DNA from 4 places in the Companilactobacillus ginsenosidimutans genome. Region 3 is predicted to be linked to each of the others. Evidence: riboswitches for the same ligand, from Rfam matches in the RefSeq annotation. Region 3 holds a riboswitch; each other region holds the start of a gene.
The links. Region 3 has a riboswitch for thiamine pyrophosphate ahead of thiM (hydroxyethylthiazole kinase). Riboswitches for the same ligand answer to the same signal wherever they lie in the genome.
Positions count from the first base shown of each region.

Region 1: another riboswitch for thiamine pyrophosphate. It lies ahead of thiT (energy-coupled thiamine transporter ThiT); the one in region 3 lies ahead of thiM (hydroxyethylthiazole kinase).
Region 2: another riboswitch for thiamine pyrophosphate. It lies ahead of ABM34_RS10430 (ECF transporter S component); the one in region 3 lies ahead of thiM (hydroxyethylthiazole kinase).
Region 4: another riboswitch for thiamine pyrophosphate. It lies ahead of thiW (energy coupling factor transporter S component ThiW); the one in region 3 lies ahead of thiM (hydroxyethylthiazole kinase).

Region 1 is NZ_CP012034.1:311,936-319,485, forward strand. Features, by position in the region: gene ABM34_RS01755 (bifunctional folylpolyglutamate synthase/dihydrofolate synthase) at 1-575, shown strand, start outside; gene ABM34_RS13535 (UPF0758 domain-containing protein) at 587-826, shown strand; gene ABM34_RS13390 (JAB domain-containing protein) at 810-1,226, shown strand; gene ABM34_RS01770 (rod shape-determining protein) at 1,320-2,321, shown strand; gene mreC (rod shape-determining protein MreC) at 2,368-3,231, shown strand; gene mreD (rod shape-determining protein MreD) at 3,231-3,773, shown strand; gene ABM34_RS01785 (septum site-determining protein MinC) at 3,770-4,432, shown strand; gene minD (septum site-determining protein MinD) at 4,435-5,235, shown strand; TPP riboswitch at 5,265-5,365, shown strand; gene thiT (energy-coupled thiamine transporter ThiT) at 5,412-5,984, shown strand; gene ABM34_RS13030 (DUF4044 domain-containing protein) at 6,037-6,156, opposite strand; gene mraZ (division/cell wall cluster transcriptional repressor MraZ) at 6,392-6,823, shown strand; gene rsmH (16S rRNA (cytosine(1402)-N(4))-methyltransferase RsmH) at 6,813-7,550, shown strand, end outside.
Region 2 is NZ_CP012034.1:2,079,284-2,086,833, forward strand. Features, by position in the region: gene aroD (type I 3-dehydroquinate dehydratase) at 1-435, shown strand, start outside; gene ABM34_RS10420 (energy-coupling factor transporter transmembrane component T family protein) at 539-1,195, opposite strand; gene ABM34_RS10425 (ABC transporter ATP-binding protein) at 1,179-2,615, opposite strand; gene ABM34_RS10430 (ECF transporter S component) at 2,624-3,214, opposite strand; TPP riboswitch at 3,325-3,414, opposite strand; TPP riboswitch at 3,562-3,663, shown strand; gene tenA (thiaminase II) at 3,701-4,378, shown strand; gene ABM34_RS10445 (glycoside hydrolase family 13 protein) at 4,410-6,080, opposite strand; gene ABM34_RS10450 (SLC45 family MFS transporter) at 6,083-7,492, opposite strand.
Region 3 is NZ_CP012034.1:1,174,327-1,181,876, reverse strand. Features, by position in the region: gene pglZ (BREX-1 system phosphatase PglZ type A) at 1-208, shown strand, start outside; gene brxL (protease Lon-related BREX system protein BrxL) at 223-2,283, shown strand; TPP riboswitch at 2,337-2,436, shown strand; gene thiM (hydroxyethylthiazole kinase) at 2,508-3,308, shown strand; gene thiD (bifunctional hydroxymethylpyrimidine kinase/phosphomethylpyrimidine kinase) at 3,301-4,128, shown strand; gene thiE (thiamine phosphate synthase) at 4,118-4,759, shown strand; gene ABM34_RS06205 (hypothetical protein) at 4,826-6,151, shown strand; gene ABM34_RS06200 (SpaA isopeptide-forming pilin-related protein) at 7,045-7,550, shown strand, end outside.
Region 4 is NZ_CP012034.1:1,662,423-1,669,972, reverse strand. Features, by position in the region: gene ABM34_RS08550 (aminotransferase-like domain-containing protein) at 1-212, opposite strand, end outside; gene thiD (bifunctional hydroxymethylpyrimidine kinase/phosphomethylpyrimidine kinase) at 374-1,153, shown strand; gene ABM34_RS08540 (ECF transporter S component) at 1,155-1,661, shown strand; gene ABM34_RS08535 (TIGR01440 family protein) at 1,668-2,243, shown strand; gene ABM34_RS12945 (macro domain-containing protein) at 2,399-3,346, shown strand; gene ABM34_RS08525 (DarT ssDNA thymidine ADP-ribosyltransferase family protein) at 3,349-4,410, shown strand; gene thiE (thiamine phosphate synthase) at 4,471-5,088, opposite strand; gene thiM (hydroxyethylthiazole kinase) at 5,081-5,923, opposite strand; gene thiW (energy coupling factor transporter S component ThiW) at 5,901-6,440, opposite strand; TPP riboswitch at 6,544-6,633, opposite strand; gene ABM34_RS08505 (ABC transporter ATP-binding protein) at 7,045-7,550, opposite strand, start outside.

The DNA of each region.
Region 1 (7,550 bases), 860 kb from region 3:
ATCAATTTACTTATGGTGAAAAATTGGTTACAATTCAAGACATTCAGGTTTATGGATTTGAAAAAACTGATGCGGATAATTCAGCCATTGCAATTAAGGCTTTTATCTTAATAGAGAAGATGCTCAAAAGTGAGTGTTCTAGCCGGTTGATCGTAAATCATATTGACGATCATCTGTTACTTGGCCGAGAACAAATTGTCCAAAAAGATCCTTTAGTGTTGATGGATGGTGCTCATAATATCTCAGCTGTTGATAATTTAATAAATTCTTTAACAGCAATCTGGCCTAAAAAAGATATAATTATCTTATACACAGGGATGAAGGACAAGGATAGAGCCGATATATTGACTTTATTGTCGTCTAAAGTTCAAATGGTATATGTATCAAATCTTTTGATGACTAGAGCTGCGAAAAAAGAAGACTATGATTTGGATAGTTATAATAACATTCAATTTGTGTCAGACTACCATTCAAAAATAGATGAGGTCATTTCTAAAATGACAGAAAATCAAATATTTTTGATAACTGGATCTTTTTATTTAATTTCGGAGTTAGAATCCAAATTTAATTCGTAATTTATTACATGATGATAAATATACGAGAAAAATTACAAAAACATGGAACTGATGCACTAACGACCCAAGAGTTGATTGCGGTTATTTTAGGAACAGGAACGAAAGACTGTGATGTTACTAAACTATCCGCTAATGTGCTGATTGGGTCGGATAACTTGAGAAAGCTGAATATGGAATCATTAATTCAGCAAAAAAGGTGTGGGCAACGCCCAGGCCTGCAAGCTACTAGCCGCCGTGGAATTGGGTGCTAGAAAAATTGAACGAGAATCAATGCCCAAGGAACAGATTTCATTGTCTCAATTGGGGAAACATTTAATTAAAAAAATCGGTAATTCGCCACAAGAAAAATTAGTAGCGGTATATTTAGATAACGGTTTTCACATTATAAAGGAGAGCACTATTTTTATCGGCACTGTTGATTCTGCTACAGTTCATCCAAGGGATGTCCTGAGAGAAGGGTTGCGACTGTCAGCACCACAAGTGATCATTTGTCATAACCATCCTGGTGGCAGTTTGTCTGCCAGTCCGGAGGATGAGAGATTCAGTGAACGCTTGAAAAAGTGCTGTGAGTTAGTCGGTATTAATTTAGTTGATCATATTATTGTGACGCCTCATGATTTCTTGAGTTTTAAAGCTCAAGATTTAATTTGATGCTCAGCCGTTCTGTTACTTTAAATTGACACGTTATATGATATAATTTTCGTTAGTGTAAAATGTGGTGTGCAATTAAAGGAGAATAAAAAATTGTTTGGTATAGGATCAAAAAAAGTTGGTATTGACTTAGGTACAGCAAATACTCTTGTTTACGTTGAAGGCAAGGGAATCGTATTAAATGAACCATCAGTTGTTGCAAAGAACAACAATACTGGTGAAATCGTAGCAGTTGGTTCTGATGCGAGAGAAATGATTGGACGTACACCTGGAAGCATTTCAGCCATTCGTCCTATGAGAGACGGTGTTATCGCGGACTACGATACTACTGCAGCTATGATGAAGTATTTCATCGAAAAAACAACCGGTAATTCACATCCATCTGTAATGGTATGTGTGCCAAGTGGTGTTACTGAAGTTGAAAAGAGAGCTGTTATCGAAGCTACTCAACATGCAGGAGCCAAAGAAGCTTATGTAATCGAAGAACCATTTGCAGCTGCAATTGGTGCGGGACTTCCTGTTATGGATCCAACTGGTAACATGGTTGTTGATATTGGTGGTGGTACTACTGATGTCGCTACTATTTCTCTTGGTGGTATTGTCTCATCACGTTCAATCAGAGTTGCTGGTGATAAGTTTGATGAGTCAATTTCTGCTTATATCAAAACAAACTTTAATTTGCAAATCGGTGAAAGAACTGCTGAAGATGTTAAAATGCAAGTTGGTTCAGCCTCAATTGAGAAATCAAAAGAACTTGAATCAATGCAAATTCGTGGTAGAGATTTAGTTACTGGTCTACCAAAGACTATTCAATTAGCTGGCGAAGATATTGCCACTGCTATTCATGAAGATGTTCAAGAGATTATTGAAACAATCAAGGAAACACTTGAAGAAACATCACCTGAAATTGCCGCTGATGTTATTGATCACGGTATTGTTCTAACGGGTGGGGGGGCTTTGTTGCACCATTTACCAGAGGTTATCTCTGAAGCAACTGGAGTGCCTGTATTTATAGCTCAAGACCCACTAGATTGTGTAGCCATCGGTACTGGAGAATCATTGAAAAATATCGATGTAATGCGTCGTCAAAAATAAGCGGGGTGAACCCGCTTTTTTATTTGTTTGAAGGTAGGAGGAAGAAATGCAAAAGTTTTTCTCAAATAAAAAGTTAATTATTTTAATGATAATCATTATTGTAACTTTTGGACTTTTGGCGGTATCTGTTAACGTCAGAGATAAAAAAGATACTCCTCCCGTTGTTCAGCAAGTCGGCAACGATGTCGTTAGTTTGGTTGGTGGCGTATTCTCATATCCAACTAACGGGATAAAGAACGTTTCCTCTGAATTCTCTGATCTCTACAATACCTATGCTGAAAATCGTCGATTGAAATCAAAAATTGAGGATTTAGCACAAAATCAAGCTAAATTAAAAGTTACTCAAGATGAGAACAAGAAACTTAAACAAGAACTAGATTTAAATGCCACTCTTACAGACTATGACACAACTAATGCAGCTGTCTTGACACGATCACCTAGTAGTTGGCAAAACTACCTAGTCATCAATCGCGGTCAAACAAGTGGTATTAAGAAAAACATGCCTGTTATGTCTGGTAAAGGGTTGATTGGTAGAATCGTAGAGGTTAACAAGATTAGTTCTAAGGTTGAGTTGATTTCTACAGATAATGAAATCAATGACAAGTTTGCTTCTGAGATTCTTGATGATAACAAAACTAATATAACTGGTGTCGTGAGTCGCTTTGATAACAGTACAGGTGATTTAGTTATGGAAAATGTCAATTCTGTAAAGGGAATCAAAAAAGGTCAACGTGTAGTTACTTCTGGTCTTGGTGGAAGAACACCAAGAGGTTTATATATCGGTAAGGTATACGGTATTAAGAAGGACGATTATGGAATGACCAATTCTGTATATATTACGCCAGCCGCAGAGTTGAGAAACTTCACTGTTGTTACAGTTATCAAATCTTCTGTAAGTGGTGAAAAATAATGCCTATTAAAACACAAAAGATGATAGGTCAAGTTGTCTTTATTATGCTGGCATTTTACTTTGATGGCTTGATGAAATGGTCTTTTTTAAATAATATGAATAAAGGAACTATGTCAATAGTTCCCCAGTTGATGTTGATGGTACTGGTCATGCTCACCACGAGACTCGATAGTAGAAGAACGATACTAGTTTATGGAATAGTATTTGGTGTCATTTACGATTCATATTATTTTGGGATAATCGGATTGTACACAGTATTGTTGCCACTTATTTTAGTGGGAATTGATCATTATAAATTTTTATTTACCAAAACTTCAGTCGGATATGAGACATCAATTTATTTCTTGTCTTTAACTGCTTTAGAGACTGGTGTATTCCTGCTTGAAAAATTATTCAAGCTTGCATCAGCCGATATAGGTGATTTTATTACCTATATTCTCGGTCCAACTTTGCTTTGGAATATAATAGTATTCTTTATTTTATATGTTCCTTTTGCCAATCTTAGTGATTGGCTAGTTAAGTATAGGAGGGGAACCAAATGAGTGATGTCACTCTTAAAGGTAGTAAAGATGGTTTTTCAGTAATCATTGATGATTCATGTGATTTTGAAGATGCCATGAAGCAACTCAAGAATATGATTGTCGAACAGACTATTGGAACTGACGAAGATGATGTTATTCAATTTACAGTTAAAACTGGTAATCGTCTTTTTGATGAAGAACAAACAGCTCGTGTAAGAAATATCTTTTCAAAGTATCCCCAAATTGAACTAGTAAATATTGAATCTAATGTTATTTTAAAGACTGAATCAGATAAATTGATCGAAGATAACAAATTTAATATTGAAACTGGAATTATTCGAAGTGGGCAAAAAGTTGAGTATCAAGGGGATATCTTGTTCCTTGGTACCTTACATGATGGTTCTCAAATATCAACAGATGGATCAATTTATCTTTTGGGTGAAGTCCATGGTATTGTTCAAGCAGGTTATCCTGACAATACTAATGCTGCTATTATTGGAAACTTAAACGGTGGTGCCCAATATCGAATTGCTGATGTTGTTGAAATTGTTACTGAAGATAATGCTGATAAGTTTACTAATTATAAATTTGCACATATTGATGATCTTCATACGATTAGTGTGGAAGACTTAAAAGAATTTAAAGACGTAATTAATGAAACAAGAAAGAGGACCGAGTAGTTATGGGAATTTCTATTGTTGTGACATCCGGTAAGGGTGGAGTTGGAAAAACAACTACCACAGCTAATGTCAGTACAGAGTTAGCATCTATGGGGAAAAAAGTCTGTATGGTCGATTTAGATATAGGACTTCGTAACTTGGATGCAGTCCTTGGATTAACCAATAGAATAGTATATGACATTGTCGATGTTGCCCAAGAAAGAGTAGTTTTATCACAGGCTCTGGTTAGGGATCCAAGATTCGGAGATAATTTATATCTTCTGGCTGCATCACAATTTTCTGATAAATATGTTTTGGACAATGCAGCAGTAAGTACAATTATTGAATATTTAAAACAAAGATTCGATTTTGTCATGATTGATTGTCCAGCTGGAATTGAATATGGATTCAAAAATGCCGTTAATTCTGCTGATGCAGCTTTAGTTGTGACGAATCCCGAAATAGCATCGGTTAGTGATTCTGATCGTGTTGTTGGTATTTTGGAAAGTCTTGAGATGCCAATTACACCACATTTAATTATCAATAGAATTAGAAAGAACATGATCAACGAAGGTACTTCAATGAAAATTGAAGATATTGTTAATCATTTAGGAATTCCATTAATCGGAATTATAGTTGATGAAGATGAAGTTATCTCTTCTTCAAACGCTGGTGAAACCGTTGTTTCTGATCCTAATAGTGATGCCGGACGTGGTTATAAGAATATTGCTCGCCGTATGTTAGGTGAGAATGTTCCGTTAACATTATTCGACACACCTAAGAAACGCGGATTTATGAGCCGAATGTTTGGACGAAATAACTAGTTGTAGTTATAATGTCGTTAAAATTAAATAGTCAGCACGAGGGGAGCCATTTTGGCTGAGAGTGATTATTATCAGACCCTGAAAACCTGTTATGTTAATGCATGCGTAGGGATAGTGTTTAAACTTACAAATGTACGTAACTTCCTTGTGATGACAATTCCAAGGGAGTTTTTTTTATGGCACAAAATAAGGAATTAATCATATTAACTGAAGGTGCTATTGTAACTGCTGCTGCACAAGCGCTAGCATTTGTCCCGCATTCAGTTGGAATTTCATCTATCGAAGTAGTTTATGGATTAATACCAATGGCCATTTTTGCATTGCGTCGTGGATTAAAGGCGGGGTTAATGGCTGGACTGGTGTGGGGATTACTGGATATGTTATTGCGTGGGCTTAGCACGGGAAGTGTCATGAACCCACTGCAGGGGTTTATTGAGTATCCAATTGCATTTGGAGCAATTGGATTAATTGGACTGGGCAGTTACAAAGTCAAACAGACGATTTCTAATGGTAAAAATTCACTGGGGTGGATTTTGGCATTCAGTGCTTTAGGCTTTTCAGTAAAATATTTATTTCACTTCATAGCTGGTGGTATTTTTTGGGCGGCCTTTGCTCCAAAGGGAATGAATCCTTGGATATATTCATTAGTAATTAATGGTGGTAGTTTTATTGCCAATATGATAATGATGTTGGTCTTAGTAATTATTTTGCACAAAGTATTTAATCAATTAATTATGGTAAAGAAATAAACTTATAAAAAAGAGTCGCATCGAGAATTCTCGATGCGACTCTTTTTGTTATTTATTGTAGTAATCCTGGTACAATTCCAAGCACTACACCAAGAAGGGTAACAATAATCATCAACCAAACAACTCCTTGAATGATTTTAGATAAAGTACTCTTCGGCTTTTTATCGTTCAAAACTGACACCACCTAGTGTAATTATATTTGCAATATTACTTCACCTAGCGGTTTTATGCAACTTCCTTAAAATTTGGTAATATTCCCCCCACCAGTCACCACTTTTTATAATCAGTGATATAGAAGGCTTTTGAGCAATATATTGAAACATAATATGATTATTCTAAGTTCGTGTGGTTAATTGTGGTAAATTGTGGTAAATTAGAAAGTGTTAAAGATTTGAGGTGAGCTTTAGATGTTCATGGGTGAATTTCATCACACAATTGATGCAAAGGGAAGAATAATAGTTCCATCAAAATTCCGCCAAGAAATTGGTGAATCCTTTGTGGTCACACGTGGAATGGACGGATGTCTTTTTGGATATCCCATGGACCAATGGACAAAACTTGAAGCTCAACTCGACAAATTACCATTAACGAAAAAAGATGCTCGTGCCTTTACCAGATTCTTTTATTCGGCAGCTACTGAAGTGGAATTCGATAAGCAAGGACGTATCAATTTATCGGCTCCACTGATCAAGTTTTCTAAATTAGAAAAGAATTGTGTGATCGTGGGAGTATCTGATCGAATCGAAATTTGGGACGAAGAGAATTGGAATAAATTCAATCAAGAGGCAGAAGAGAACTTTGAAGATATTTCGGAGAAGATGACAGACTTTGACTTCTAATGAATTTACACACAAAACAGTTCTCTTAAAAGAGACAATTGACATGCTTGCGCCAAAGGACAACGGAACGTACGTTGATGCAACCTTTGGACGCGGTGGACACACTAAAGAATTATTGAGTCGTGTGCACAATAGTACCGTATATGCTTTTGATCGTGATGAGAGTGCAATTGAAACTGGTGAGGAAATCGAAAATGATCCAAAAATCATTGGAGATAATAAATTGGTTTTAATTCGAGACAATTTCGAGAACATGCAAGAACGTTTGAACGAATTAAATGTTTTTGAAGTAACAGGGATTGTTTATGATCTTGGAGTTTCTTCACCACAGTTTGATGATGCAGTTCGTGGATTTAGCTATAAAAAAGAAGCTAGATTAGATATGAGAATGGATCAACGTCAAGAACTCGATGCAGAGAAAATTGTCAATGATTGGCCATATAATGACTTAGTGAGAATTTTCTTTAAGTATGGTGATGAAAAATTTTCAAAACAAATTGCAAGGTCGATAGAACGCACTCGTGACGACCATCGGATAACTTCTACACTGGAATTGGCGGACATCGTAAAGAACTCAATCCCAGCTGCGAGAAGGCGTACAGGCGGTCATCCCGCTAAGAGAATTTTCCAAGCTATACGTATAGCAGTCAATGACGAGCTTGGCTCACTTGAGAAATCTTTAACAGAAGCGATTGATTTGATAGAAACTAGGGGTAGAATAAGTGTT
Region 2 (7,550 bases), 900 kb from region 3:
AATCAGACTGATGCTTTAGATGTTGAACTTTATCACGATACAGAATCGGTGAAATCAATTGTTTCTGAAGCTTCGGAGGCTGGTGTGGTTACAATAATGAGTAATCACGATTTCGATAAAACACCTGAACAAGATGATATGGTTGATCGACTTGTTCAAATGGAAAAGTTGGGAGCAGATGTCGCTAAGATCGCTGTTATGCCACATTCAACTGATGACGTATTGAAATTAATGAGTGCGACTAATCAAGCTCAAAATACGCTTTCCACACCGGTCATTACAATGTCGATGGGTGATTTAGGCAAAGTTACCAGATTATCAGGTGAGGTATTTGGTTCTACAGTAACCTTTGCAACAGTAGGTGCTGCTTCAGCACCTGGTCAAATCCCGTTAACTAATTTGCGTCAGGAACTGGATGACTTGAAGTTAAACTAATTAATGATTATGTAAAAATAGCGTCTTGTCAGAGGATGACAGGACGCTATTTCTTTAGGAAGGAATGTGAACTCTTGCTGACTATTTTAGCCATCCAGGCTACTTACTCCAAACGGCTAAAAGCTAAGAGTTGTAATGCTATTAATAAAATTATTGCTAATATCCAATTCCAGGCGGGGATTGGATATTTTTTGTAGTGAGTTCTTGGGGTGAGCTCACTGAATCCGTGTGACTGCATTGCTTGTGCTAAATTATCTGACCATCTAATTGAAACCAGAATTGATTTGAAAAATATTTCTGGTGACCAAACGTGCAAGACTTCGCCTCGCATCATCGCCGCAATTTTCATCTGCTTAACAGTTTGAACAACACGTGGTGCGAAGTTAAATGCGCCCAATGTTCCGTAAACAAATTTAGAAGGGATATGGGCATTTTGCTCCAGAGAACCCAATAAATCATCAACTGTAACTGTGAAAGTCAGAACCCCTCCAAGTGCGATATAGGCATAAATTCTGGTTGAAAGAAGCCAAGCACTGTGAAGTGAATCACCTGAACCATGCAAATAAAATGAAAACCAAGTTCCCATTACGGGGATGATTGGTACAATTAACAGCCATAATAATCTTTTAGGATTTATCCGCTTGATCAACAGGTAAATTAGACCGAGTAACGCGATTATGATATTTGCTAAATAACTTTGCATGAATGCAAGTTCGAAACTGGCGATTAAGACTAATGCTAATTTAAGAGATGGATTCAAAGTTAGCCACCTCCGAATATTCAAGAGTCTGATTGCGTAGTTCTAAATGATAGTCGAAGAAATTATTTAAACCACTTAATTGATGACTAATCAGTAAAATGGTTTGATTTTGTCTTTCAGATATTTCTTTTATCATTGTCATAACAACAAGGGCTGAATCTATATCTAATCCGGCCAGAGGTTCATCCAATAATAATACTGGTGTACCCAAAATCAACATCTCAAAGATTTGAAGTTTCTTTTTTTGACCACCAGATAGTTGATAAACAACATGATCTTTTAATTGATCTAATTTTAGTTTTAGTAAATAATTATCGACCGCTTTTGAAGTCCAAAAGTCTTTGAAATCAGTATATTTTAGACTCAAATCAATCTCTTCTTGGACTGTTAGTTTAAGATATTGCATCTGCGAATCTTGGAAAACAAAACCAATTTGTCTCGCAAATTTTCTTTGATTGTATTTCAAGATGTTTTTATCTTGATAATTTATTTGGCCCTTAAAATCATGTAGACGGGTAAGTGCAGAGAAGAAGGTAGATTTTCCAGTACCATTTTCACCGGTCAGTAATATCATCTTATTTTTGAAAATCGAAAAGGAGGTATCGGCGAGTAAAGTCTTTGAACCGTTTTGTAAATGAAGGTTTTGGATATTTATAATATTGCCTTCATTTTTTTCGATAGGGAGATCAAAAGTAAGCTTACAACTGTTTGACTGGTAACGACTGAACACATTGCTCTGATTAGTAATATGTTCAAGTGTTCCGTCTTGAAAGTGGTACAAATTATCTATCAATTCCTGGTAACCGTTTAAATCATGATCAGTAATTAAGATGGTTTTACCATCGTTAACTTGGAGGTCTTTAAGTAGTGAAAGCAATTGCCCTCGAGATTTCATGTCAATTGATGCAAAAGGTTCATCCAGCATAATGAAATCAGCATCCATTGCTAATGTGATGGCAATGGAAACTTTTTGCAATTCTCCACCAGATAATGTATCGATTTTACGTTCTTTGAAACCAGATATACCAACTCTTTTAAGTGAACTATCAATAATGTTATCGATATCAGAGCTTGGTATTCCAATGTTTTCCAATGTAAAAATAAATTCATTTTTGACGGTTGTCATTGAGAATTGATCAATTGGATTTTGAAATAATATTGCTACGTGCCGTGATACTTTTTGAATATCCCAATCACTAGTATCTTTGCCATCCAGAAACATTTCACCACTAGACAAATGTCCCGAATATTCTGGATATAAACCAGCAATAATTTTCATTAAAGTTGATTTACCACATCCTGAAGCCCCATACAAAATGTTGAAAGTTCCAGTTTTTAAAGTGAAATCCAGATTCTTGATGATATCAGGTTCGTCATTCTTATATCTAAATGTTAAATTTTTTATTGCTAGTTTATCCATACCGTCACCTAATCTCGGTTCAAGATACCTGATTTTTCAACTAATTTGTTGATCCAGTAAACCAAGATGCCGGCAAAGAATCCGATTGAGATGAAACGAACGATGAATAAAATAATTAAGAATCCAAAATTATATTTTAGGTATCCTTCACTGATCAAACTCCAGCCGAAGGATACAACTGTACCTGTGATTGCTGATAGGAGTAAACCAAATTTGTCGAATCTTCTGTAACCGGTCATTGTGAATCCAAGTCCACTACCTACACCTTGAATTAATCCAGAAATCAAGGTTGCGGCTCCCCATTGACCACCTAAAATCATTTCGACAAAACTACCTAGAATTTCACCGATTGTACAGGCAAGTACTTTTCTAGTTAACATCGCTGCTAATGGACCGGCAATCATCCATAATCCCAATAATAGGTCATTAGCTACGGGTGCTAACCCTACTGCTGATAACCCAGCCAATAGGAAGTTGTATGAAAGACTAGTTGCAAAAAAGATTGCACCACAGAAAACACCTGTTAATGCGATAAAGGCAACGTCTCTCAACGAGTAATTAAAAATTGAAGATTTGGTTCTTGAACTTTGTCTGTTCATAGTAAATCTGTCCCCTCAAAAAAGTTTTGTTAAAAGCTCCTTGAAAGAATATATTCACGAGGCGAAAAAAGACCAACCATTTATCTGCGTGTGCAAAAAATAGTTGGCCCCTAAATTATCCAATATCTTCCTACACTAATATTAATTAGATCAGGTTCAATGGGTTTAATCTCAGCCTTGCGGCACCCCAGATATATTTTTCGAAGAATGTTATAACAATTGCAAGCTTATCATGTAGCTCATGACGTGTAAAGCTAGTTATATTTATAGCAATTAAACGAATAATCGTTAAATCAATATTTTTCAGTATAAAATATGAAAACATGATATGATTACTCCAATCAAATATTAATCGCTAGGGGTGCATTAAAAATGCTGAGATTGTAAATGCCAATCCCTTTGAACCTGATTTGGTCAAAACCAACGTAGGAAAGTGATAATCCTTGCAGATTGATATTTGAAATATCAAGCAAGGTGGAATATAAAATGGAATTTTCTGAAAGACTAATTAAAAAAGGCCAGCCGATTTTGAAACAAATATTGAAACATCCTTTCGTTGAAGGAATAGGTCAGGGAGATGTTTCAAAAGATGCGTTGGCTTTTTATGTTGGGCAAGATTTTAATTATCTAAATGCATTTATGAAAGTTTATGCTGCAGCAATACAGAAATCCAATAGTCGTGATCAAATTCAACTTTTTACTAATCAAATCGAATTTACTTTGAACAGTGAAATCCAACCACACATCGATTTTTGTAAGGTCGCAGGTATTGAGTACTCGACAGTCCAGAATGATAAGCAAGCGCCAATGACATACCTATACAACGAGCACATGTATAATGCGGCAAGAACAGGAGACTTGATAGACGTTGTTGCATCTATGTTGCCATGTCCTTGGACATATTCAGTTATTGGGGAAACTTTGATTGAGCAGGGATCCTCGACAGAATCCAATCCATTTAAATCGTGGATTGATTTTTATGCTGGTGTTAACAGTGAAGATAAAATGTTGAGTGTTCAGTTGTTTGATATTTTGGATTTGGAAGCAAGTAAATATAGTGATGAAAAACTAAAAGAAGTTGAAGATAGATTTCTGAAAAGCTGTGAACTCGAATGGCATTTTTGGGATCAAGCTTATTATCAACGTGATTGGAAATTTGTATAAAAAAAGGTATCCGATAGGATACCTTTTTGAGTTAGTCAAATAAATAAACATTAGTTTCATATGGTCTAAGTGCCGTACCTTGATTCTCTGAATAGTTACCAATCAAACGTTTGCCGTCTGCTTGTTGATAGTCTCGTTCAACTGATTTATCGGTAAAGTTACTGATAACTAACAAAGTTTTACCTTCATAGTGGCGACGATAAGCAAATACTTCATTGTCCTCAGGATCGATTTCTTCATAATTTCCGTAAGTAATTAAATCACTATTATGACGTAAGCTGATTAACTGACGATAGTAATTATAAATTGAGTCTGGATCGTCAACTTGGCTCTTGGCGTTGATTTCCTTGTAATTAGGATTCAGTGCAAACCAAGGTCTTCCAGTTGTAAATCCAGCGTTATCAGAATCGTCCCATTGCATAGGTGTTCTGGCGTTGTCACGTGACATATTTTCCAAATATTTCAGCATGGTTGGACCATCGACAGCCTTATCTTTTTCGACCAATTGATGGTAAGCATTGATACTTTCGATGTCTTCATATTGGTCGAGAGATTTGTAGTGAACGTTGGTCTCGCCCAATTCTTCACCTTCATAGACGTAAGGTGTTCCTTGCATCATGTGAAGAGTTGTCCCAAGCATTTTGGCTGCTGTAACACGATATTTTGGATTATCTGTTGCAAACCGAGAAACAGCACGTGGTTGGTCGTGATTATTCCAGTAAAGACTGTTCCAGCCCTTACCATCAAGCTCAGTTTCCCAACGGGATAAAGCTTTTTTCAGGTCGACCAATTTGATAGGCTGGTCGTTCCACTTACCCAAACGTTTGTCAGGATTAGCTGCTAAATCAACATGTTCGAATTGGAAAACCATGTTCAATTCATTGGACTTCAATCCGGTGTATTCAATAGCGTCCTCAGGCGTTGAACCAGGCATTTCGCCAACGGTCATAATATCGTATTTCGAAAGAACTTCGTCATTCATTTCATGTAAAAATTCATTCAAACGTGGACCGTCAGATACTAGTGGTTCAACATTTCCATAGGAGGAACCTGCAGCTTGGGGAGCATCAGGCAATCCAGCAGGCTTGGATATTAAGTTGATAACATCCATTCTGAAACCGTCAATACCTTTATCAAGCCAGAATTTCATCAAGCTGTACACTTCTTGTCTGACTTTAGGATTTTCCCAATTCAAATCAGGCTGTCCTGGAGCAAACAAGTGGAGGTAATATTGACCACGTTTTGGTTCGTAAGTCCAAGCTGGGCCTGAGAAGTAAGAACCCCAATTGTTTGGTGCATGTCCATCAACGGGATCACGCCAAATATAATAATCTGAGTAAGAATTATCTTTTGACTGACGGCTTTGTTCAAACCATTCGTGTTTGTCAGAAGTGTGGTTAACAACTAAATCCATAACAATTTTTAAATCATCTTTATGTGCGGTATCAAGCATTTTGTCGAAGTCATCCATGCTGCCATAAACATCTTGGATTGAGCGATAATCACTAATATCGTAGCCATTATCTTTGTCAGGTGATTTGTAAATTGGATTAAGCCAAATTACATCAGCACCTAACTTTTTAATATATGGCAAACGTTGTGTTAGTCCAGGTAGGTCACCGACTCCGTCACCATTACTATCTTGATAACTACGTGTATAAACTTGATAAACGACTGAACCTTGCCACCAATTTTTTGTCATAACTACATTTCCTCCTCAGTTTTATTTGATAAAGATGGATGAATAACGCTGACTGCTAAAGAGCCAATTAAGAGTGCTCCTCCGGCAACAGCAATCATTCCGGGCATTGATTTTCCGACCATTGGGAAAATCACAAAGCTTAGTAATGAAGCAATAATTTGTGGTAAACAAATTCCACAATTGAATAATCCGAGATAAGCACCTTCGTTTTCACCGTTCAATGATTCTGTGAAAAGTGAAAGTGGTTGCGTTTGCATTGTTAGATACCAAATTCCAATTAGTACGAATGGAACGATTAATAGAAGTTGATTGTGGATGAAGAAAATTGATACAAATCCTAATCCACCAAGGATCAAACTTACTCTTAACCAGAATTTACGTTGGGTTGGTTTTGTGTGGGATAGAACTGCAAACCCCCAAACAACAGCGGCGATTGATTGAACACAAGTCATGATTCCAAACCAATTACCGGCAGCTTGATAGCCAGCTGAAGATGCATTAGAAGTGTGCCAAACATTCTGCGCAATCGCACCAGTTCCGTATGTGCACAAATATTGGAACGCGAACCAGTTGAAAATCTGCACTACAAAAATTTCCCAAAAAGATTTTGGAGCTGTCTTAACTAATTTCCAGAGGCTGACGGATTTCTTGTGTGCGTTGACGTCGATGTGATGATAGCCGGCATAAGTTGCTGGATCATATTCGTGGACGGAGAAGATTGTGTAGAAAGCTGTGATTAAAAGAATTCCTGCTCCGATATAAAATGCTAATCGAAGTGATAGTGGAACTGTTCCTTTGGCGGCAACGTTTGAAACACCAAACCATGTTAATGCGAAGGGGAGAATTGTTGCTAAAACTCCACCTAGGTTTGAAAATGATTGTTGCCATGACCATGCTAAGTCTTTTTGATCTTCGTTAACCATGTCACCAATGATCATTTTGAATGGTTGCATACAAACATTAGAAGACAAGTCCATAAATAAGACTGATATTGCACCGAACCAAAGGGCTGCAACTGAAGCAAATCCGAGTCCAAAGTTTCCACCATTTGGTAAGAGAATCATTACTAGAGCGGCGATTGGAGCACCAATTAACAAGTAAGGCATCCGACGTCCGAACTTATTCCAAGTTCGATCGGAATATTTACCGATTAAAGGCTGGACAATCATTCCGGCAAGTGGTGGCAGAATGAAGAAGAATCCTAGTTTCGTTGGATCAGCACCGATGGTTTGGAAAATTCTTCCCATCTGTGATGATTGCAACGAGAACGCCATGTTGACTCCAAAAAATCCGAAAGTCATTGCGAAAATTGTTCCCATTGATAAATTTGGTAGTGAGTTTTTTGAAACTGAGTTTTTGACCGAAGCTTTTTTGGTAGGTATATCAGTTTCGAGTGCTTTATTATCGACCATAAGTAGTCCCCCTAAAAACTTATTTGTATTTTTGAAAATGTATTGCAACCGGTTTCAT
Region 3 (7,550 bases):
AGGTCAGGTTACAGTGAATGCAAATAAAGGTGAAGATTCGACGGTACAGGATCGAATTTTCTCTAAGCAAATAGTGTTAGCAGATAGGACTTATGACAAGTCTAAAAAATATTATTTAGTTATTAAAAATACGCGAAATGGAGTTGTTGAATCAATTCCTTACATCATGGATATCACGATTCCGGGTGGATTTGGTTTTGACATTTAGCGAGAGGAACAATTATGACTGATTCAAATTCAAATGAAGCAACAAATGATGTTTTATTAGATAAATTGATAAAAACCTTGCCAGGGAAATTTGTTCGCAAAGATTTGACCAACCGGATTAAGGAAGGGGCAAATGTCCCTACTTATGTCCTTGAATATTTGTTGGGGATGTATGCTAACAGCACTGATGAAGCACAAATTGAGCGTGGAGTTGAGAACGTTAAGAAAACTCTGGCAAATAATTATGTTCGACCTGATGAGGCTGAAAAAGTTAAGTCTAAAATTCGTGAACTTGGCTCATATACTGTAATCGACAAACTAACTGTTCATTTGAATGAACACGCTGATCGATATGAAGCCTTGTTTAGTAATCTAGGAATCGATGGAGTGCCGGTTGACAGCAGATATCCTCAAGACTTTGAAAGATTACTTGGCGGAGGAATTTGGTCCATTGTTCGCTTGAGATATGCTTATGATGAGAATAATAAAAATGAATCTCCATTTGTCGTTGACTCATTGACACCTATTCAAGTCGCAGATTTAAATATGCCAGAAGTTTATAAAGCTAGATCGGAGTTCACTACGGATGAGTGGACGGATTTGATTTTACGTACTATTGGTATGGAACCAACACAATTTTCAAAGCGTGAAAAATGGTTGTTTTTGGCAAGGTTAATACCGTTTGTGGAAAATAATTATAATGTGGTTGAGCTTGGGCCCCGTGGAACTGGTAAATCTCATGTTTATAAAGAATTATCACCAAATTCGATTTTAGTTTCTGGTGGACAAACGACCGTTGCAAATTTGTTCTACAACATGGGTCGTAGACAAGTTGGACTAGTAGGAATGTGGGATATCGTCGCTTTTGATGAGGTTGCTGGTATCACTTTCAAGGATAAAGATGGCGTCCAAATCATGAAGGATTACATGGCATCTGGATCATTTGCCCGTGGTAAGGATGAAATCCAAGCTAGTGCAGCAATGGTTTTTGTCGGTAATATTAATCAGAGCATTGACGTTGTGATGCGAACTTCTAACTTGTTTGAACCATTTCCTGAGGTTATGGCGACTGATTCTGCATTTCTTGATAGGATTCATGCCTATATCCCTGGTTGGGAAATTCCAAAATACAAACCATCATTCTTTACAAAAGGATATGGATTAATAACTGATTACTTTGCTGAAATCATGCGAGAATTGCGTAAGCAGTCATTTTCCGATGCCATAGATAAATACTTCAAGTTGGGTGGCCAACTCAATCAGAGGGACACTATAGCTGTTAGAAAGACTACCTCCGGCATGTTGAAGTTGCTATATCCAAATGGCGAATATGGCAAACCCGAAGTTCAAGAAGCTTTGGAGTTTGCATTAGAACTTCGTCGGCGAGTTAAAGAGCAATTAAAGAAAATTGGTGGAATGGAATTTTTTGACATTAATTTTTCGTACATCGACAATGAAACATTTGAGGAACATTATGTCTCAGTGCCTGAGCAGGGATCCAATAGTTTAATTCCCGAGGGTACAGAAAAACCAGGTCAAGTTTATACTGTTACCTATGACAAAAATGAACGATTGAGTTTATTCAAAATTGAAACTCAGATGATAGCCGGAAATGGTAAATTTGAAAAAACTGGGATCTCTGGAAATCATAAAGCATCGGAAGCCATGGATACTGCATACAAGTATTTGAAAGCTAATTCAAAATCCGTTAGTTCAAGCATCAGTTTAACCACTCATGATTATGTGGTAAATGCAGTAAATCTGAATAATAGTGAGATGACCAGCAGATTGTCACTTGCTACATACATTGCCTTAGTATCGATTTCAATGAGTAAGTCTACTTTAGATAGTTTGGTTATTCTTGGCGAACATACAATTGGTGGTTCACTGGTGAAGCTTGATAATCTTGCAGATACTTTGCAAGTTGCACTGGATTCAGGTGCTAAGAAAATATTAATTCCTAACACTTCTGCTGCTGATTTAGGGTCAGTTCCTTCAGAATTATTGGGAGCATTTACAGTTATTTTTTATGATTCGATTGAAGATGCAGCATTCAAAGCATTGGGTGTAAAATAAATCTGCGCCAAATATTATATTTTTAAATAATTTCATGATAAACTTAAATCATACTTTAGCACTAGGGGTGTTTCGAGAGAGACTGAGACGGCTATGCCGATCCCTTTGAACCTGTGAGTTAATGCTTGCGTAGGAAAGTGCGATAATCTGGGCAAACTTATGCCACGATTCTTAATCCTACGATTAGAACCGTGGCTTTTTTTGTACTTTTGGAGGAATTTACGATGAAACTCGATTTATTGCAAAAAGTTAGAACTGACAATCCGATGATTTTAAATATTGCGAATTCAGTTACTCAAAGTGATGTCGCCAATGGAATTAGCGCCATTGGAGCGTCTCCATTAATGACAAATTACGATGCAGAGTTGAAGACCCTTGCCCAGATGGCAAGTGGCGTCTGCATCAACATCGGGACGCTCGACGAACGTCAAAATGAGCTTAGCAAAGATCTGTTGAAACTAGCATTAGATTTCAACAAGCCAGTTGTACTTGATCCAGTCGGAATCGGAGCAGTACCAGAACGATTGGCATTCGTTGAGGACTTATTCAAAGTAGCCAAGCCAACGATTATTCGTGGTAATGCTGGTGAGATTGCCAGTTTAGTTGGAGTTTCATGGTCCGCCAAAGGTATTGATTCAATCGATGAGGGGCAAACTAAGTCCGTCGATGAAATTGCCAAAGCCTGTTCGAAAAAGTTTGATTGCGTAACAGTCGTAACTGGTGTCACTGACACAATTGCCACTAGAGACCTAATTTCACACACGTTTAACGGAAATAAGATTTTTACAACAAGAGTGGGTACTGGCGATATGCTTTCATCTATTATCGCAGTATTCGCAGCTGTTTCTGATGGTAACTATTTTGAAGGTGCCAAGATGGCATGTCTTATTTTTGGATTAGCTGGAGAACTAGTAATGACAGAAACACCAAATATTGGACCTGCTGCCTTTTCAACACGTTTACTTGATCAACTTTATACGATTAATACTGAAGATATAAAGAGATGGGGGAAATATGATGAATGATGTAAATAGCTTTCCACAAGCATTGACCATCGCTGGAACTGACAGTGGTGGCGGTGCTGGTATTATGGCTGACATGAAGACAATGCAGGAATGTGGTGTCTTTTCGACTGCAGTGGTTGTCGCTGTGACGGCGCAAAATACAATTGGTGTTCAGAATTTTCAGGCAATTTCTCCAAAATTGATTTCGGAACAGTTTGCTTCATTAAACGATGATTTCAAAATCAAGGCCTGTAAGACCGGAATGTTGGCTGATGCTGAACATGTTGAAGTCGTTTATGACAATTTGAAGAAATATGACTTTGGTCCATTCGTATTGGATCCAGTTATGATTGCTAAAGGTGGCTCACAATTACTTTCTGATGAAGGTATTGATGCTATCAAAAATAAATTGATCAAGCTTGCCACATTAGTTACACCAAATATGCCCGAGGCTGAGCGTTTGATTGGCAGTAAGATTGAAAGTCAAAGTGGGATGCTCGTTGCCGCCAAGAAGATTCAAGATTTGGGAGCCAAAAATGTTTTGATCAAAGGTGGCCATGGCGATTCAGAAATGGTTCGTGATGTTGTGCTTTTGGAAAATGGTGAGAGTTTCAAGATGAGCAGCAAGAGAGTTCACACAATCAGAACCCACGGAACGGGCGATACAATTTCGTCTGCGATAGTTTCAAGACTGGCATTAGGCGATGATATGAAATCTGCCATTTTATATGGAAAAGATTTTGTTGAGGCAGCAATTAAAAATACCATTCAAGTTGGTCATGGTCACGGTCCACTAAACCACTGGGCATATAATGCCGAGGGTGCCTTCGATGAAATTTAAATCAGAAATGCTTCAAGCTTATTTTGTGTGTGGAACTCAAGATATTGGTGACCGAGATTTACCAGCTATATTGAATGAAGCAATCGCTGCCGGAATTACCGCCTTTCAATATCGTGATAAAGGTGAATCCAAGCTAAATGATGAGCAGCGTTATCAACTAGGTGTGATACTTCGTGATATTTGTAATAACGCACAAATTTCCTTTATTGTTGATGACGATGTCGATTTGGCAAACAAGTTAAATGCTGACGGGGTTCACGTTGGACAAAAAGATGAGCGAATTACGAAAGTGGTTCGGGATGCCAATCCGGATATGATGATTGGACTATCTTGTCAGACCATTGAGCAAACCGAAATTGCTAACGAAATAGATCGTGTCGATTACATCGGCGCTGGACCAATATTTTCCACAAATTCGAAGCCTGATGCAGTGGCTCCGATGGGACTAGAACTGATGGAAGATATGGTGAATATTAGTGATGTGCCAATCGTAGCAATCGGTGGTATTGACAACACCAACTTACAATCGTTAAAGAATAATGGAGCTGTTGGTGCGGCATTCATTACTTTAGTCACACAGACTGATGATATAAATCGAAGTGTAAAAAATGTTTTAGATGTATTCAAATAAGACGTATGGATAAACACATGCGTCTTTTTGCGTATAATCAGGGTAACGAACTGTGAGGTTATAGTTATGCGACAAAATTTCGAAACTTTTTCTGTTGGCGTATTAAATTTGTTGGCAAATGCAGGGGTGGTCATTCCATATTTCTTTTGTCTAATGTTATATACCCAAAATAGTGGGAATCCAGTTTATGCGTTGCCTTTTTTAATGCTATATACATTCAGATGTATTGGCATGTTGCTAACTGTCTATATAAATTGGACCGCAGCAACAATGTTAAACGTCTCGAACGTCACGGGGATTATTGGTTCATTATCAATGTTGTTTGCGGGCAATCCATTTTTTGGAATTCTCGGTGGAATACTCCTAGGACTTTCATCAAGTTGGATCTGGCCATATTTTTTAACGATGAGGTCACGTGGAAAACTAGATGAGAATTTTAAGATAACTATAAATCATTGGATGGCCGCATTAGTTGCCATGATTATTCTAGTTGCAATCGGATATCTTTCAGATAAGATGCAAATTTTGAATTTAGCGTTTGGATTTTTGGCAATTGTCTTCGTCTTTAGCTGGTTTGGTGGGATTTATATGAAACGCCAAATTGATTTTTATTCAAACAGTGACTATAAGATTAGTATCCACAATCCTTCAAAATTAGTATTGGCACTAATATTCCTAGTAGTACTCGTAATTTTAATGTTCTCAATCCGCTACACAAGGCTAACAAATACCTCTAGTGTGATGGATTTACTTATTTGTTTGTTAGCTGTGATTGTTTTGGCAACCTTAATTTATTTTCAATTAGATATTCACCGAAAAATTTTTCCACTGAGCTTAGCAGCATTAACTCGCGGTGTAGTAATGAACTTCGTCCTGCTTTATTCGATTTTTGATAGTACGTTACGATTCAAATTCAATTCAACTATGATTATATTTGTAATTTACATGGTAGGATTTGAGCTTGGTCCAACGTTGTTGAAAAAGTTCACAGAGTGGAGATATCCAGTGTTAATTATTGGAATTATCTTCACAATGTGGGATCCAACATACTTCTTCGGACTGTTACTGTGCGCAATCTTTATAGGTGCTGATAATGTGATTTTGAATGATTCTTTGTATACGCATCCTAACTTAAATGGCGAGAGGGCATTTTTAATCAAATATCAGCTTTCTAGTGTTGGAAATATTTCTCAGCAACTAATCTATATGAGTGTCATTTATATTTTGAGTTTTGCGATGAACGTCAAAGTGCTTTCGTTCTTTGATAAATCAGTCTCAGGAGCAACGTATTCATTGTTAACTAATATTCATTTATTTATTTCAATTTGGATTATTTTTGTGTCAGCGATTACCTACTATTCAACACGCCGATTTAAACTTTCTTCAAAGTAATTTATGAATATCATTTAGGAAATATTATTCAAATTAATATTTATCAGAAAACGTATCAAAATGGGAAAATAATAATATGTATATTGAGAACTGAAAGCGCCTAATGATTGGTATTATATGTCTACGCTATTGAATGTGAATTGCTTAACGTTCATAGCCGGAAATTACATTAGAAGATTAAATGTTACTCTACTAGCAAGAAGTAGTTTACTAGCGGTTTAAACACTTAATGGAAGTTTGGCACATACGAAAGTATTGCCGCTGGCGAAATTCTGGCTTGAATTTCACCTTGATGCAAATTTCCCTTATTAACAACTTCGAAGAATTGATTCCTCCCAATCAAGGTTGCTGTCCTTGATGAGTCAGTTCGAGATTTAACAAACGAATGGATCAAGTATATTAGAACTTTAGCGAATACGATGATTCTGAATATCTGATATTTATTTTATTATTAAAGTGACTTTGTTTTAAAATATCGTCTGCTGCGATGACAAACTCACTGACACTACAACATCTTAATTACGAGACCTCCCATCTTTATTAAGAAAAATGTTGCGGAAATAAAATTATCAACTTACTTCGGAATGATTTGTGTCACGCCGTGATAAGATTTCAAATATGCTAACTGGTTTATGGAAAAGGCTATCTCCCAATAGTTTTGACCAATTTTGAACCAGGATGAACCGCTATTCAGTTAACTACACCTGAAATGTAAACTTCAGCCTGTAGTGTGATCGAAAGTCGACTTTTTAGTCGGCTTTTTTATTTTGTATAGATATACTTTTTATGAATTATTCGTTGACTGTTAAAATGTACCTCTGGCGCGCCCAGGATATATACTTGACTCGATTTAGAGATTAAATCAATCCATATTTTTAGGGAGATGGTTTTGTATGAAATACAGAATTTCATCGATAATGTTATCCGTGGTGGCTGTAGTACTGGCCATCTTCACATGGACAACATTTAACTCGCAAACATCTCAAGCCGCGAAGATTCCTATGTCGGGAACCTCCGGTGAGGATGCTTTAATTACTGATGCCAATGGGGAAAGTGTAAATCCTAATGGACCGCTTTATACATGGGATCACTACACGGTTTCGTATAACTGGCAAATTCCTGATGGGGTTCACGTAAATATTGGTGACACAGCAGAATTTGAATTACCCGAAGGCTTAGCAACCTTAGTAGATAGGAATATTCCAATTTATAACGAACAAAATGAACAAATAGCAGTCTTCACAATTAAAGCTGGTGAATCAACCGGTACCATGACTGCAACAGCTCAATTTGATTCAAATATTGAAAATCGTAAAGGAACACTTACATTACATGCCAAAGGGATAAGTAATCCAATTACTTCAGTTGATCCGAAAGATTGGGTTATGAATAAAGTAGG
Region 4 (7,550 bases), 490 kb from region 3:
CTTTTTTTGACCAATAAATCTTGTGTGGATAACTCAGCCAAAGCACGAGTGACAGTCGAACGGTCAACTCGAAACCAACGAGCCAGACTACGTTCAGCCGGAAGACGCTGACCAGGAATAAGTTGATCAGTTTGGATCAAATGTTTGATTAATTGAATAATAGCTTGATACTTAGGTTTAATATCCGGCAAATCAGCCGACCAATTTATCATAGGTAAATTTTCCCCCTGGATTTTGTGTACCATATATTATTTACGTAGGTCACTAACATATTAATAGTTAGTATACTAATTGGCTGGATTAAAAACAATCCAATTGGCTGTTGTATAGCAACGAGTTTCTAGGATAATGGAAGGAATTAGGAGGTGATCATATGGAGAATGTATTAACAATCGCAGGTTCAGACAGCCTGGCAGGTGGTGGATTGCAAGCAGATTTGAAGACGTTTGAAGAGTTCAATGTTTTCGGCGTCAGCGCCATCACCAGCGTCGCCAACATTTTTCCAGATGACCTCAGAATAAATGTATTGAACTCAAACCTAGTCAAGGAACAACTAGATTCGATTTTTCCACAAATTCCACTGAATGCTGTTAAAGCAGGACTTCTCGGGACTGTGGATAACTTGAATATAGTCGCAAATGAGCTAAAAAAGCACCAAATTCCAGTCGTAGTCGACCCAGTTTTAGCCTTTAAAGAGGGCACTAGCGACAATGATCCCGAATACGTTGAAGCTGTGGAAAAAGTTTTACTACCACTAGCCACAGTCACGACGCCAAATATTTCTGAAGCAGAACAATTGAGTGGAGTGGAAATCACTAGCAACTCTGATATTGAGTTGGCTGCTGCGAAGATTCAACAATTTGGTGTCCGCAATGTACTCATCAAAAATGGTAGTCAAACCGGAGACGACTTTTTATTAACAGGGGAAAACAGTCAGTGGATTAAGGGGAAAAAGATTAATTCCACGACTACAAATGGTGCCGGATGTACATTATCTGCAGCCATTACAGCATTGTTAGCTAAGGATAAATCGATTTTAGAATCAATCACGATTGCGAAATCATTTGTTCACGATGCAATCGAATCGGGTGTTCCAATTGGCAAGAATTCAGGAAGTGTTTGGCAGGGTGCCACACGTTTAAGGGGAAATTAATATGAAAAAAAATAGAATTAGACAAGAAGTATTAGCGGCAGTATTGACTGCCTTGACGGTCGCAATGTCGATCTTGGTAGTTATTCCAGTACCAGCAACTCACGGATTAGTAACATTGTGTGAAGTGGGGATTTACACAAGTGCAATTTTATTCGGAAATCCAGTCGGACTGGTAGTCGGCGGAGCCAGCGGTTTTTTGATTGATATCATTTCAGGCTACCCAGTTTGGTGCTTATTCTCATTAGTAATTCACGGCCTTCAAGGCTTCACAGTAGCTTACATGTCGAAAAAACATAAGCTTGGACTATTGAACATGTTGTTACCATTACTAGCAGGTAGCGTGATTATGGTGGTCGGCTACTACCTATCAACCAGTCTATTATTCGGTTGGCCAGCTGGACTAGCATCCATTCCAGGAAACTTAGTTCAAGTAGGATTCGGTATTGCGGTCACAGTATTAGTAGTCGGAAGTTTAATCAAGATAAAACCCAATTGGGCTCGGGGGTAGAAAATTATGACTTTTGAAAATTTGGAGAAAGATTTAACAACAATTATTGAGGATGTACTAAAGGAAGCAAAACTAAGACCAAACGACCTATTCATTTTAGGATGTTCAACTAGTGAAGTAGTTGGTGGACATATCGGAAAAGATTCCAATCCTGAAATTGGTCAAAGAATCATCAAAACCTTGCTAGATGAACTAAAACCACGAGAAATAAATCTAGCAGTTCAAGGCTGCGAACACATCAACCGCAGCGTTGTAGTGGAAAGAAAAGTTGCCGAAGCAAAAGGTTTTGAAATAGTATCAGTAGTACCAGCAATGCACGCAGGAGGAGCTTGCTCAGTAGCAGCCTTCCAACAATTTGAAGACCCAGTAGAAGTAGAGCACATAGTAGCTCAAGCCGGAGTGGACATCGGCGACACGTCAATCGGCATGCACGTAAAATTTGTTCAAGTACCAGTAAGACCCACGATTAAAGAACTAGGAAGTGCACACGTAACAGCATTAAGATCACGTCCAAAGTATGTCGGTGGACCAAGAGCAAATTACGAACCAATCGAGCATCAAGAATTTGTGAATCAGAAATAATACATAATATTTATATTAAAATAGACCAATTTCATTTTGATGAGATTGGTCTTTTTTAGTTGGAAATTTAGAAAGGTAATCGCAAGAGTTTGCGTAATTTGTTTTGTAATATAATAAATGAGAAGATAAGTCTTATATCTCAATTGGAGGCAAAAATGCCACTAGAATATGTTGATCAAAATCTATTTGATAGCCCTGCACAAGTATTGGTAAATACTGTGAACACTGTTGGTGTGATGGGGAAGGGTATCGCATTGGAATACAAAAAATTGTATCCAGAAATGTTTAAAGAATACCAAGAGTATTGCCAAGATGGTAGTTTAACTGTTGGAAAACTATATTTATTCAAATCAGCAAATAAATGGATCTTAAATTTTCCCACAAAGGAAAACTGGAGGAGTAAATCAAAGATCGAATATATAGAGTCCGGTTTAAAGAAATTTGTAGAAACATATGCAGATAAGGGAATCGAATCTATTTCATTTCCACAATTAGGTGTAGGGAATGGCGGATTAGATTGGGACAAACAAGTTAAACCTCTCATGGAAAAATATCTATCAGATTTACCAATTAACATTTATATCCATATTTATACTGGATGGCAAAACCATCCTGAATATGTAAAGCAAATAAAAAAAGCTCTCAGAAAGGGATACAATTCAGTATTACTGGATGAATTTAAGTCAGATTTTATAGACGCATTTGAAGGTTCAGAAGAGGGAAAAAATCTAAACATCCAAGTCATGGAAGAATCTGACGATTTGCCAGATAACGAAATATTTGTCACTTTTTTAAACGATGAATTGTATTTGTCGCAACAAGATATTATTGATGTATGGGGCAGTTTATTCAGTCTAGGTAAAATTTATGATGAAATTTGGCCTATGAATATTACTCGAAGTAAGAACTTTGAATTAATCAAAAGTATTTTATCGAAAATAGATTATATTGAGTTAATATCTACAACATTTCTTGATAATTCATCGTCAAGAGTGCCTACGCTGAGACAATCAGGTTTACTAGATCGAAGTAAAGTAAATGTTAAACGTCAACCGTTTGCGATACATGATTCTACTCAACTTGATATTTGGAGAGATAAATAATTATGAGGTATAAGGATATTATCGAAGATTTGGTTAATGATTCAGAAAAGACTGGGCTCAGAAAGTCAAAACGACGTTATTGGCCAAAATACGCCTTTCATTTCACAGATATTGATAATGCAATGGAAATATTGAAAAACAAAAAGATACATTCTAGATACTTTGTTGAACATAATTCTCAGATGTCCAATGATAATGCAAATTTAGGCGTAATTAACCAGACTGATATTGAAGTAGAAAAAGTGATTAGACTATATTTTCGACCAAAGACACCTACACAGTATTACAACGAGGGATTTAAAACTGCTGCTGAAATCAAAGATCAGGATTTTTCGGCAAATTGTCCAATTCCAATTTTTTTCTTATTTGATATGTCGACTCTATTGGAGATTCCGGGAGTCAAATTCACAGATTTTTCGTTGGCAACTAAACGAACTCCACATTATATGAATACACCAGAAGAATTTGAAAGATTACCTTTTGATAAAATTTATTTTGATGATGTAATGACATCTGATATGACAAAAGAGGAAAGAAAAGAGCTAACTGATCAGAAACAAGCTGAAATAGTTGTTCCGGATCCACTAAAACTTAATACTCTAAGGTGGATTTATACAAGATCTGAAGCTGAGAAAGAAACCCTAATAAATTTGCTTCATAAGGAAAATATAACTAATTTAGATTCGAAAATACGTGTTGCATATACAAATACTTATTTTTCCAATAGAAATTATGTTAAAAAGGTTACTCTGAGTTCTAAGGGATATTCAATAGTTAATAATGTTGATGATAATCGTTATCAACCGTATCCTTTGGATTCCTGGGAGGATGTTAAATATGCAGTTAATCCAGATGATACTGATAATTATTTGAATGTACAACTTAAAATCTTCACAGATGGAAATGTGTACACTTGGCCTCAAAAAGGCAAGAAAGCCTTATTAAAGCAGCAAATGACGCGTAATTTTCAAAAGCCAATTGAATCATACACATTGCAAATGTTAATCGATAATCATATTGCATATGAAGGTAAATGCGATACAACCGATGATATGCCATATTAATTTAATGATTGATTAGTTGATATTAAAAGACCAATTCCAGTTTATTGTGGAATTGGTCTTTTACTTGTTAATCGTAGTTTTTAATTCAGATACCGTCTGAGAAACATTTTTAGATTTCATAATTTCACTAACAACAGCAACTCCAGCGATAGGAATATTGCTGAATGATCCAACATTTGAAGTATTGATTCCGCCAATGGCCACAACAGGGATGTCGACCGATTTTGTGATTTCATCCAGAGTCCTAATGTCAGTGTGTTTAGTAATAACCTTTGTCTCGGTGGGAAAGATAGCACCCGTTCCAAGATAATCGGCACCAAATTGCTCTGCATATTTTGCACGTTCAACTGTTTTAGCCGAAACACCGAGAATTTTGTCCGGTCCAAGTAATTTTCGTGATATATCAATCGGCATTTCATCGTCACCGATATGAACACCAGATGCTTCGACCGCTAAACAAATATCAATTCGATCATCGATGATTAACTGAACATGATATCTGTCAGTAATTTGTTTAACTTTGATAGCCAGATCAAATAGCCTTCTTGTTGTAACATCCTTCTCTCGCAATTGGACGATGGTAACACCAGAACGACAAGCTTCGTCGATTATTGAGAAAAATTTTTCATCAGAATAAGCGTATCTAGCTGTCACTAAATACAAACTCATATCAAGCATGTAGAGCACCTCGAATTGATTCATACCAGTATTCATTATTTATCAGTAAGGACAGTTGATTAAGTGTTTCTTGACGAAAATCAGCCAGGCCTTCAGTACTTTCTATGGCATTCTCAGCACAAATGTTCAAATAACTAATCGCGGCAACACCAGCAACTAATCCATCGTGCTCATGTTCAACTAACGCAGTCATTAATGCACCAACAATATCACCAGTGCCAGTAAATCTGTCTAGTTCGGGAACGCCATTTTTAAGCTCTAACCGGGAGTTTTTGGAAACAATCAAGTCGGTAGCTCCTGTGGCAATAAAGGTGGTCTCGGGATGATTTTGAGCTTTTTCAAACATTGCATTCATTAATTCATCGACAGAATTCGAAGATTGATCAGACGAAGCACTATCAACACCACGACCGTGACTTGATAATCCGCAAAAAGTTCGCATTTCGGAGATATTACCTTTGACAATTGTTGGTTTGAAATCCAATAGTTCCTTTGACAAATCAAAACGAATTTTAGAAATAACAATTCCAACCAAATCAATGACAAATGGAATTCTCATTGAAGACGCCATTTTGCCGGCTTCCAATAAAGCAATTTCTCGTTCAGGAGAAATGTGTCCTAGATTCAAAAACAGGCTATCGATTTGTTCAAAAAGTTCAGGAAATTCTCTGATATCAGCTACCATCACAGGTTTTGCATTAATATACAACAGAGCGTTAGCAACAGATTCAATTGTGATTTCATTAGTGATGCAGTGTACTAATGGACTATGACTAAGTGGAAACTTGCATTTAACAAGTTTAGATATCGAATCATTTTGGCTGTAATTTTCCATTCTTTATTACTCCTTGGAATAAAGATTGAGCTCGCAAAAAGGGACGAGTGTCCTTTAACTTGTACAAAACGATAAAGGCAATAATTGATCCAGAAATAGCTCCACCAAAGAATCTAGGAGTATATAAGAACCAATACATACCATTGCTATTACCAGTAAACCAAACCATAACCGGGAAAGAGGTGAGAGATCCAATTAAACCAGTCCCAATAATTTCGCCCAACATAGCACCCCAGATCTTATGAGTATAACGATAACCAAGACCAGCTAACAGTGCGCCAAAGAAAGCACCAGTCAAAGCGAGAGGTGGAATCCCCATCATAGTCATCCGAATAACAGCACAGACTAAAGCCATAACGGAAACATAAGATGGACCCATCAAAACAGCTCCAGTGACATTGATCACACTAGACATAGGAGCCATACCCTCAATTCGGAAAATAGGGGAAAGAACAACATCCAAAGCAATCATCATCGCTAGGATAGTAAGCTTTTGAGTCTTTGAAGAATTAACCATAAGTGAAACTCCTTAATATAATTTTGAATAGAAATAGACAGAGTTCCACAAACAAAAAAATGCCAGTCGCTAAAAAACGTAACGACAGGCACAAATCAACATAAAAAATCATTTCACATTTTCCTGCGCCGGTGTTAGCCGTATCAGGTTCAATGGGTATAATCTCAGCGTTTGTGCACCCCAAATGTTTCGTATTCAATTGTGATATCAGTATATCATGTTTAACGTATATCTCATGATAATTTATGAAATACAATAAATTGAATACAGTAATTATTAATAAGATTGTTAAATTAGGGAAATAAAAAAAGAAGTGAAATAAAAAAATAGCCACACTCCAACTGAATTAGTCGGAATGTGGCTATTGAACTGTGGTTAGGTTTAAGAACTGCTAATTTTAGAAGTTTGCTGTTGACTAGTTCGCAGGGTAGGTTCGCCGGTGGCTCAGCCGTGGCGTTGTTGTTGACGAGGCAAAGGCCTCGTTTACAACAAAGTCGAGTTTTGAGATTTTTCGGTTTGTGAAAAACCTCAAAATCGGCTCACAGCGTTCCAGCCACCGCCGAACCTACCCGGAGAACGGCAGTGAACCGCAATAACCTAAAATTTAGTTGTTCTTATACGATGCTGCAGTAGCATCGTCACAATACAACCAATGCCCAGGCAGAACCTCTTGGAAATGCTGAGCATCATTGAAATGCTTAGAATGATCAAAATCGATACGACGACGAGTCTTTTCGATCTCAGGATCAGGAACAGGAATAGCCGATAAAAGACTCTGAGTGTAAGCGTGAAGTGGATGGTTGTAAATCTCATCCGAGTCAGCCAACTCAACGATTTTGCCGCTGTACATAACAGCAATACGGTCACTAATATATTTAACCATCGACAAATCATGGGCGATAAACATATAAGTCAAACCGCGTTCCTTTTGGATATCTTGCATCAAGTTAACAACTTGAGCTTGGATAGACACATCAAGTGCTGAGATTGGTTCATCAGCGATGATGAACTCGGGATCAACAGCTAAAGCTCTGGCGATACCAATTCTTTGACGCTGACCACCAGAAAACTCATAAGGGTATCTAGTCATATGTTCAGGATTCAAATGAA